One region of the Chelatococcus sp. YT9 genome, then DNA from elsewhere that is predicted to be linked to it. Evidence: predicted binding sites of a transcription regulator. Region 1 holds the regulator's gene; the other holds the start of a gene.

Region 1 (5,216 bases):
CGCCTATGCAAAGCGCAAGCGCGCGAGCACGATCGCCATGGGCCTGTGCATCGCCGCCGCAGCCATCGGCCTCGGCTGGCTGGTACTGATCCTCGGCACGCTCCTGTGGGAAGGCTTCGGCGGCCTGTCCGTCGCGGTGTTTACGGAGAACACGCCACCGCCGGGCAGCCAGGGCGGTCTGATCAACGCCATAGTCGGCAGCTTGATCATGACCTTCCTTGGTACGCTCTTCGGCACGCCGCTCGGCATCCTCGCCGGTACCTACATGGCCGAGTACGGACGCTATGGAAAATTGTCGATGGTGATACGCTTCATCAACGACATCCTGCTCAGCGCGCCCTCCATCGTTATCGGCCTCTTCGTCTATGAGATCATGGTGGCACGCATGGGCCACTTCTCTGCCTGGGCCGGCGGCGTGGCGCTTGGCATCATCGTGGTTCCGGTCGTCGTGCGCACCACGGAAGACATGCTCAACCTCGTGCCCAACCAGCTTCGTGAAGCGGCATCCGCGCTTGGCCTGCCCCGCCACGTGGTGATCCGCAAGATCGCCTATCGTGCCGCCAAGGCCGGCATGGTGACGGGCGTGCTGCTCGCCGTGGCGCGTATCAGCGGCGAGACCGCGCCGCTTCTCTTCACGGCTCTCAACAACCAGTTCTGGAGCACGGATCTCAACGGTCCGATGGCCAGCCTTCCCTCGGTCATCTTCCAGTTCGCCCTGAGCCCCTACAAGGACTGGCAGGCACTTGCCTGGGTCGGCGCCCTCATCATCACCTTCGCTGTTCTCGCCCTCAGCATCACGGCACGGACGCTCTCTTCGCCGGGGAAACAAAGATGACCACTGCTACGGAAAAGCCCCAATCCGAGAAGGTCTCGGTCAAGAACCTCAAGTTCTTTTATGGTGACTCGCTTGCGCTGAAGGGCATCAACCTGCCCCTCTACGAGAACATCGTCACCGCGTTCATCGGCCCGTCCGGCTGCGGCAAGTCAACACTGCTGCGCGTCCTGAACCGGATGTACGACCTCTATCCGAAACAGCGTGCCGAGGGCGAAGTGCTTCTGGACGGCGAGAATGTCCTCTCGCCCAAGCAGGATCTGAACCTCCTGCGCGCCAAGGTGGGCATGGTCTTCCAGAAGCCTACGCCGTTTCCGATGTCGATCTATGACAATATCGCCTTCGGGGTGCGCCTCTACGAGAACCTCCCCAAGAGCGAGCTCAACGACCGCGTGGAATCGGCGCTCCGCCGGGCCGCGCTTTGGGAAGAGGTGAAGGATAAGCTCGACGCCAGCGGGCTCAGCCTATCCGGCGGCCAGCAGCAGCGCCTGTGCATCGCCCGCACCGTCGCGGTGAAGCCGGAAGTCATCCTGCTCGACGAGCCGTGCTCTGCGCTCGATCCGATCTCGACGGCCAAGATTGAGGAGCTGATCGACGAGCTCAAGCGCGACTATACTATCGCCATCGTGACGCACAGCATGCAGCAGGCGGCGCGCGTCTCTCAGTATACGGCCTTCATGTATCTCGGCGACCTCATCGAGTTCGACGATACCTCGAAGATCTTCACCGCACCGCAAGACAAGCGTACGCAGGACTACATCACCGGCCGGTTTGGCTGATCCTGATGGCCAAAGCTAGGGGACCTGAGGCAATGCCTGAACATATCGTCTCATCCTTCGACGAGGATCTCGACGAACTGCGGACCCGGATCGTCGAGATGGGGGGCGTCGCCGAGAAGATGCTCACGGACTCCACGCTGGCGCTGGTCAAGCGCGACAGCACTCTCGCCCAGTCCGTCATCTCCGCTGATGCCCGCCTCGACGGGTTGCAGCGTGACATCGAAGAACTCGCCGTGCTCACCATCGCGCGACGCCAGCCCATGGCGGTCGACCTGCGCGAACTGATCTCGGTCATTCGCGTGGCCGCCGATCTCGAGCGCATCGGGGACCTTGCCAAGAACACGAGCAAACGTGTCGTCGCCATCAGCGGCGAAACACAGCCTCAGAAGCTCGTGATCGGCGTACAACACATGAGCGATCTCGTGCAGGAGCAGCTCAAGGACGTGCTCGATGCCTATGTGCAGCGAGATGACGCGCAAGCCCTTGACGTTTGGCAGCGCGATGATCGCATCGATGCGCTGTACACGTCGATCTTCCGCGAGTTGCTCACCTATATGATGGAAGATCCGCGCAACATCACGTTCTGCACGCACCTTCTGTTCCTCGCCAAGAACATCGAGCGTATCGGCGATCACACCACCAACATCGCCGAGACGGTCCATTATCTGGCGACAGGCGTCACATTGGCTGCCGACCGCCCGAAGGGGGATACCTCCAGCTTCACCAAGGCGCCAACCGATCCTAGCAACTGATCCCACTGATCCTGTGAACCGGGGGGCCAGGACAACAGTGGAACCATAGGACTTTCGATGGGACCACGTATTCTGATCGTCGAGGATGAGGAGCCGCTCACGCTGCTCCTCCGTTATAACCTCGAGGCCGAGGGCTATACAGTCGACAGCGTCGCCCGTGGCGACGAAGCGGAGATACGGCTGCGCGAAGCGGTGCCGGACCTCGTATTGCTGGACTGGATGCTGCCAGGGCTCTCCGGCATCGAGCTGTGCCGCCGCATCCGCGCGCGCGAGGAGACCGAGCGGCTGCCGATCATCATGTTGACGGCGCGCGGCGAGGAGACCGAGCGTGTGCGTGGTCTCGCGACCGGCGCCGACGACTATATCGTCAAGCCCTTCTCCGTGCCGGAACTCCTGGCGCGCGTGCGGGCCCTGCTGCGGCGCGCCAAGCCGGGTCAGGTTGCGGCGCAACTCATTGCCGGCGATATCGAACTCGATCGCGAGACCCACCGGGTCAAGCGCGGCGGCCGGGAGCTCCATCTCGGGCCGACGGAATTCAAGCTGCTCGAGTTCCTGATGCAGAGCCCGGGCCGTGTCTTCACCCGGGAGCAGTTGCTCGACCGGGTGTGGGGCCACGACGTCTACATCGACGAGCGGACCGTCGACGTGCATGTCGGGCGCCTCCGCAAGGCGATCAACCGCATGCGCCGACCTGATCCGATCCGCACGGTGCGTGGCGCCGGCTATTCCTTTGACGAGACCTTCGCGAAGGCTGGCTGAACTGGCGGATCGATACCTGTCGACCCAATGAGAAAGGCCGCCGCGATCACATCGCAGCGGCCTTTCAAGGGCTCGAATGTTTGCCAGCTATCCGCGTCACCGGGCAGCCGAAGACCTCAGGCCCGCTTACGATCCCGCCTGCGATCGGCGACGGGCTGATAGGCAATGCGCGAATGGTGCGAGCAATAGGGCATACCCAGCTCGGACCGGGCGCCGCAGAAGCGGAATTCCGGCGTCGTTGGATCACCCATGGGCCACCGGCACATGGATTCACGGAGTTCCATGATGGTGACCCTCTCAGACATAGGGATCACCACTTCCTCGCGGGGCTGAGGCAGGCGAACGAGCACGGGAGCCGCTTCGGCGACGGGCTGAGGAGCCAGCGCGGCACTAGTGCGCACGGGGCCTGGCGCGGAAGCGGCGGGAGCCGGCGCGGCAGCACCCGGCTGCCGGGCCGGTTTGCGGGGACGGGGAGCGGAATTGGCGGTGCTCTTGGCGCGGCCTGACAGGCCGAGGCGGTGCACCTTGCCGATCACCGCATTGCGGGTGATACCGCCGAGTTCGGCGGCGATCTGACTGGCGCTGAGGCCATCAGACCAGAGCTTGCGCAAGAGCTCTACACGCTCATCGCTCCAAGATTGGCTCGGGTCGGTCATCGCCTTCTCCGTCAGCAGTTGCAGTGCATGGAATCCCTTATCTTTCGCGGCCAGCTCCACACGAGCCCAACCCCGTTGCATGGTGACAACGAACGCGAATGATAAGTTCCGCTACACGAGATGTCGTAGTCGTTGAAGGCGAAACTACAATATGCCCCGACTCGGGGGCAAGAGTCCCCCTGCCACACCCGCCGTTTTCCCCAAGAACCTCGTCCGAGAGTCAAGGGGAAAAGCGTCTTCGGTTCCGGCACATATCAAATCCTGCAGGTGGCGCGCAGAGATCCTTTCCCATCCGATCCGGCCAGCCCGTCCGCGGCGGCTCGGACGTTGATGAGAGGTATCACAGTCTTTGAATTGACATGGAAAACATGACCTTTAGAATTGATGGAGTGCCGCCCCTCCGTGGGCGGCACTTTGATTTTCCGAGACACGGGCCCGATATCGGTGATGTCTGCCCATGGTTCTTTTGGAAACTTTCCTCTTGCGGAGGTTGAAATCGTGATTTCGCCGTTGCTGCCGACTTATGCGCGTCCCGACATCGAATTCGAAAAGGGAGAGGGCGTATGGCTGATGACGCGACAAGGCGAACGATATCTCGACCTCGGCGCGGGCATCGCCGTGAACGCACTCGGCCACGCCCATCCGCATCTCGTGGAAGCCTTGACTGAGCAGGCGTCCAAGGTTTGGCACACGTCGAACCTCTATCGCATCCCCGGCGGTGAAAGGCTCGCGCAGCGGCTCGTCGACGCGACCTTCGCCGACACGGTCTTCTTCACAAACTCCGGTGCGGAGGCCCTGGAATGCGCCATCAAGATGGCGCGGAAATATCACGCGGTGAGCGGCCATCCCGAGCGGTTCCGCATCATTACCTTCGAAGGCGCTTTCCACGGTCGGACACTCGCGACCATCGCCGCCGGTGGCCAGGCCAAATATCTGGAGGGCTTCGGCCCGAAGGTCGAAGGCTTCGACCAAGTACCATTTGGCGATTTCAAGGCCCTCGAGGCGGCGATCACCGATGAAACCGCCGCGATCCTGATCGAGCCGATCCAAGGAGAAGGCGGCGTTCGGTCGGTGCCTACCGCCGATCTCAAGCGTCTGCGCCAGATATGCGACGACAAAGGCCTGCTGCTGATCCTGGACGAGGTCCAGACGGGCGTTGGCCGCACCGGCAAGCTGTTTGCCCACGAGTGGTCCGGCGTCACGCCCGACATCATGGCTGTCGCCAAGGGCATCGGCGGCGGCTTTCCCATGGGCGCATGCCTCGCGACGGCCGAGGCCGGAAAGGGCATGACGGCCGGCACACACGGAACGACCTTCGGGGGCAATCCGCTCGCGATGGCCGTCGGCAATGCCGTTCTCGATGTCATACTCGCGGATGGGTTCCTGGAAGAGGTACGCCGCAAGAGCCTGCTGTTCAAGCAACGCCTCGCGGAGCTCA
Region 2 (5,216 bases), 1.1 Mb from region 1:
CGTCCTGGCGCAGGCGGTCGGGCTGCGGCGGGCGGGGTGCCTGGGCACCCGGCGGGACCGTCGGCGCCGAGGTCGCGGGCGGCGCGACCTCCCGCTTGATCTCAGCCTCGAGGCGGACGGCGGAGCTTGCGAGATCGTCCCGGTTATAGGTCTTGCGGGCGGGCGCTGGCGCCGGCTGCGGTGCCGGTGCGGTCACCGCTGGCGGATTGACCGGCCGGGAGGGAGGGGCTGCCTGCGCAAATGCCTGGCCCGCGGGAGCACATGCAAGTCCGAGCGCCACGATCAGACCAGCCAGCCCGGTTTTACCAAGCCCATCCTGGAACGATGTCGTCATATGAGGCTCCCCTGCATCAGGGCCGGTGATCAGCGGCTCTTGGTACCGCGTGCGAAATTATCACTCGCTCCGCAAACCGCAACGCAGCTCTGGCCCTTCCTGTCGCATCAGACACAGGGCCGAAACAAAAAATCCGGATCATGCGACCATGAGGGACAAGCCCTCGGAGCCGCACGTCCGTTGCAGATGGACCTGTACTGACGGTTTAGACCTTCGGCCGCTTCGGCCTGGTCCGAACGTCCCTTCACTTCGGGACTTTGCGTTAGCTGAGGTCTGGAATGGCCGATGGGATACCGATGGCGTCACCGCGCCAAGCGCCGCGCCACTAGACAACCTGCCTCCCCTGCCGCCAGACCCGCCGCACGATCGGTACGCTGCCGGCAAGATGCACCTGAATGCAATCAGCCCGCTGGCCGACCGCTATCGCGCCCCTGTCGTCGAGGCCGGCGGCGCGCGCGGGACTGAGCGTGACCATCCGCACCGCCTCAGGCAGGCTGATGCGCTCGACGCGCTCGGCGAGCATGAACACCGCCATGGCGAGACTGGCTGGCACATAGTCGGATGACAGGATGTCCAGCAGGCCCTCTCGCGCCAGGTCCTCCGCAGCGATATTGCCAGAGTGGGACCCGCCGCGGACGACGTTCGGCCCCCCCATCATCACCCGGATGCCCGCTTCATGCGATCGCACCGCAGCCTCGCGGGTCGTGGGGAATTCCGCAATGGCGACGCCGTCGGCAATCGACTCGACGACATGCTCATCCGTCGCATCATCGTGGCTCGCGAGCGCGATGCCATGCTGCTGGGCAAAAGCGACAAGTTCGCGACGATGCCGTGAGGCGTTCGCATGATGAAGCGCGAGGCGCCGCTCGACCACCGCATTTGCCTCGGCCTCGGTGCGGGCGGTCTTGCCGGTGAAATAAACCTTCCACAGCTCGACGTCGCGAAACTGCCGCTGGCCTGGGGTGTGATCCATCAGGGAAATGACATGGATCGGAAAACGAGCGGCAAAGCGCGTCACCTCGTCGATGACGTCGAGGGTGGCAATCTCGCAGCGGAGATGAGTGCGGTGTTCGGCGCGCAGATAGCCGCCGTCTCGGGCTTCGTCGAGCGCCTGCGCGAGCGTCCACAGATCGCTGTTGGGCATGCCTCCCTCTGTGTCGGAGCCGGCCCGCAGAGAATCGAACACGGTGGTCACGCCGGCGGCGATGATCTGGGCATCATAAGCCATCACAGCGCTCAGCGGGTGCCAACGCACGCGTGGCCGCGGATGGAAATGGCTCTCGAGATGATCCGTGTGCAGCTCGATAAATCCCGGCAGCAAGAAATCGCCGCCTAGATCGATTCCGCGTTCCGGCGCCCTGCCCTCGCCCATATCGACGATGACGCCATCATGGGCCGCGAGCCACCCGGACTCGAGCACCTGGTCCGGCAGGACCAGCCGGGCATTTTCGATGATGTGGGCGCTCTGGTTCATGGTCCATCTTTCATGCAAAGTCTTGAGCCCCCTGTCCAGTTCGCGATCCTCGCCCAGGTAGACCGGTGCGTGACCGGCTGCGGCCCTCCGGAGTCCGCATGAAACTGTGGCGGTTGTCCGGCGCTCCCCTGCTCGGCCGGATCACGGGGCTGGACAGGACTTGCGGTTGCGTTAAGCTTGACCTATTCGCTTTGCGATGAAACTTCGATGACACTTATGACGCGAAGGATCAGCAGCAAACTGGAATATTTTTCGCGTATGCAACATAAGAATTGTGTTCGTTTCCCGGAGCACGGCACTCACATTATATGTAGGTCTTAATAGTCGCTTTTCGTTTCCATCCCGCCAATTTTTCCCTCAGTTATTTTCACCCCTCCAGGCGCATTACCACCCGATAACTTTATTTTTTCATGGAGATATTGTTCGATGCCAGAGCGTTTACTGGCTGCGGCCGTGCGACCTCAATCGCGCAACTGCCATTTTGACGTGCCCTGAGCCCGAAAACCATGGGCAACAAGCGAACGGCGCGGTTGAACGGTCGGACCACGACTGGAAGCTCGGCGCGCCTTCCCCTTGGTCGGGCGATCGACGTCAAGGCGACAGCACGGACCATTTCCCGGGTCGGCACGCATGACTACTACTGCGGCTGGCCACAGGTCTTGCGCCTCGCCGGGTTTCTTGCGGTGGCGCTCCTCGTGGCGTTGCTGCTGTTTGCCAGCCGCACAGCCCAGGCGGGCGCGTGGACACTCCCGGCGGGCAAGGGCCAGGCGATCGTCACGGGCACCTTTTTGAAGGCAGACCGCTATTTCGACGCGCAGGGCCGGACCATCCGTGGTCCGGACTATCGGAAGTTCGAGGCCACCGCCTTCATCGAATACGGTGTTACCGACAGCTTAACCGCAATCGTCTCGCCGTCGCTTCTTTCTACGCGCGTAGCGGGGCCCGAACCGGCGCAGTACACCGGTCTGGGCTATACCGACATCGGTGCCCGCTATCGCCTTCTCGACCTTGACGGCTGGATCGTATCCGCCCAGGCCATCGCGGGCTTCCCCGGCCCCACCAATCCGCTAAACCCTGCGGAGGTCTGCTGCACGGACAAATATGCCGATGCGCGCATCCTCGTCGGGAAGTCATTCATGCTGGGGACCTGGCCATCCTTTGTGGACGCCCAAGCCGCCTACCGCCTGCGCAGCGGCGCCGCCAGCGACGAGATCCGTTTTGACCTCACCCTCGGCATTCGGCCTCTGCCAAAATGGCTCTTGCTGGCACAATCGTTCAACGTTCTGGCAACGAACTCACTTGCGAGCGGCTCCGCGCTGGGGCTATTGAGCGGGACGCGTTATCATAAAGTACAGGTTGGCGCAGTTTGGGATTTCGCCGACGACTGGTCCCTGCAGATTGCCGGTGTCGCCACAATTGCTGGCAAGAGTGCACCGCTCGAACGTGGACTCGTCAGTGGTTTATGGTACCGCTTCTGACATGACGAACGAAATGGGAGCGCCCCCTTTCATGGCATTATCAAAACCTCGCATCATGCCGGTCCTCTTGTCCGGCGGCACGGGGACCCGTCTTTGGCCCCTGTCCCGCGAGGCTTATCCCAAGCAGCTCCTGCCGCTTGCCAGCGACAGGACCATGCTGCAGGAGACCGCGCGCCGCGTGGAGGATCGCTCCACCTTCATGGCTCCCGTTGTCATCGCCAATGCGGAACATCGTTTCGTCATCGCCGAGCAGCTGCGTGGCCTTGGCATCGAGGATGCGACGATCGTGCTGGAGCCCGTCGGACGCAACACGGCCCCGGCCGCGGCAACCGCCGCCCTGATCGCCGTGAACGAAGACCCCGACGCCATCATCCTGCTGATGCCCGCCGACCACGTGGTCTCTGATCCCAAGGCCTTCCTGAAGGCGGTGGAGACGGGCGTCGCCGCCGCCGACGCGGGCAAGCTCGTCCTGTTCGGCATCAAGCCGACGGCGCCCGCCACCGGCTATGGCTACATCCATATCGGCGCGGCATTGCCTCAGTCGCCAGGCGCCCACGCCGTGGCCGCCTTCCGCGAGAAGCCGGATGCCACCACCGCCGCCGCCTATGTGGCGGGTGGAGACTATTTCTGGAACAGCGGTATCTTCCTCCTTCCGGCAAAGTCCTTCCTCGACGATCTCGCCGTGCTCGCGCCGGACATCCTGGCCGCCAGCCGCGAGGCTCTCGTCAGGGCCAAGAGCGATATGGACTTCCTGCGTCTCGATAACGACGCCTTCCGCGCCTCGCCGTCGATCTCCATCGACTATGCCGTGATGGAGAAGACCGACAAGGCTGTGGTCGTGCCGGCCGATTGCGGCTGGGCGGATGTCGGCAGCTGGTCGGCGCTATGGGAAATCGGCGCGCAGGACGCAGCCGGCAACGTCATCGCGGGGGACGTTGTCGCGGAGGACGTGCAAGGCTCCTACCTCCGCGGCGAGGGCCAGCTCGTTGCGGCGCTCGGCGTTGAGGATCTGGTCGTCGTGGCGACCCCCGACGTCGTGCTCGTCACGCGTCGCGATCGCGATCAGGACGTGAAGCTTCTCGTCGAACGGTTGAAGAAAGACGGACACGAAGCAGCGACTCAGACGCCCCGTGTCCATCGTCCCTGGGGCTATTATCAGTCGCTGCACATGGGCGAGCGCTTCCAGGTCAAGCGCATCACCGTAAAGCCGGGAGCCAAGCTATCCCTGCAGAAGCATTACCACCGTGCCGAGCACTGGGTGGTGGTCAATGGCACTGCCCTCGTCACGCGGGACGCCGAGGAACTGCTGCTCCGGGAGAATGAATCGATCTTCCTGCCGCTCGGCTGCGTGCACCGTCTGGAGAACCCAGGCAAGGTTCCGCTGAACCTGATCGAGGTTCAGTCAGGTCCCTACCTCGGCGAGGACGACATCGTGCGCATCGAGGATGTCTACGCCCGCGTCGACAGGGCCAATGAGGTGGGCGAGGATAACCGCTGACAGCAACGCTGTCGGTGCCCTTCCCGGCCGGCTTCACCCGCCGGGAAGGAGAACCATGAAGCCTTTGCCGAGATTTCACACCGTTTCGCGCGTGCCCCGATCAGGCATGCCCCGCATCGATGGCGGCCATGACACCGCGCAGCTCGGCCAGACCCTTCAGGCGGCCGATGCAAGAGTAGCCGGGGTTCGTGCGCTTGCCGATGTCATCGATCAGCAGGTGGCCGTGGTCGGGCCGCATCGGGATCTCGGCGTCGGAGCGGCCCTCGGCCCGCCGGCGACGCTCTTCTCTCATCAAGGCCGCGACAACGCCGACCATATCGGATGAGCCGCCGAGATGCTCGGCCTCGTGGAAGGTCTTCGGCGCCTCGCGCTTGACGTTGCGCAGATGCGCGAAATGAATCCGCGGTGCAAATTCGTCAACCATCGCGACAA

What was found. Region 1 encodes PhoB, which activates phosphate uptake and scavenging genes when phosphate is short. Its sites were predicted from a motif close to TGTCATNNANCTGTCAT; they were not measured.
Region 2: KIO76_RS14205 (alpha-D-ribose 1-methylphosphonate 5-triphosphate diphosphatase) is a predicted target of PhoB. The motif match lies at 2,005-2,021, and genes of this name have one in related genera.

What each region holds. Positions count from the first base shown of each region.
Region 1 is NZ_JAHBRW010000001.1:1,966,545-1,971,760, reverse strand. It holds gene pstA (phosphate ABC transporter permease PstA) at 1-835, shown strand, start outside; gene pstB (phosphate ABC transporter ATP-binding protein PstB) at 832-1,611, shown strand; gene phoU (phosphate signaling complex protein PhoU) at 1,644-2,363, shown strand; gene phoB (phosphate regulon transcriptional regulator PhoB) at 2,421-3,122, shown strand; gene KIO76_RS08845 (GcrA family cell cycle regulator) at 3,239-3,778, opposite strand; gene KIO76_RS08840 (aspartate aminotransferase family protein) at 4,226-5,216, shown strand, end outside.
Region 2 is NZ_JAHBRW010000001.1:3,092,096-3,097,311, reverse strand. It holds gene KIO76_RS14210 (alpha-2-macroglobulin family protein) at 1-334, opposite strand, end outside; gene KIO76_RS14205 (alpha-D-ribose 1-methylphosphonate 5-triphosphate diphosphatase) at 660-1,808, opposite strand; gene KIO76_RS14200 (hypothetical protein) at 2,315-3,286, shown strand; gene KIO76_RS14195 (mannose-1-phosphate guanylyltransferase/mannose-6-phosphate isomerase) at 3,318-4,784, shown strand; gene uxuA (mannonate dehydratase) at 4,885-5,216, opposite strand, start outside.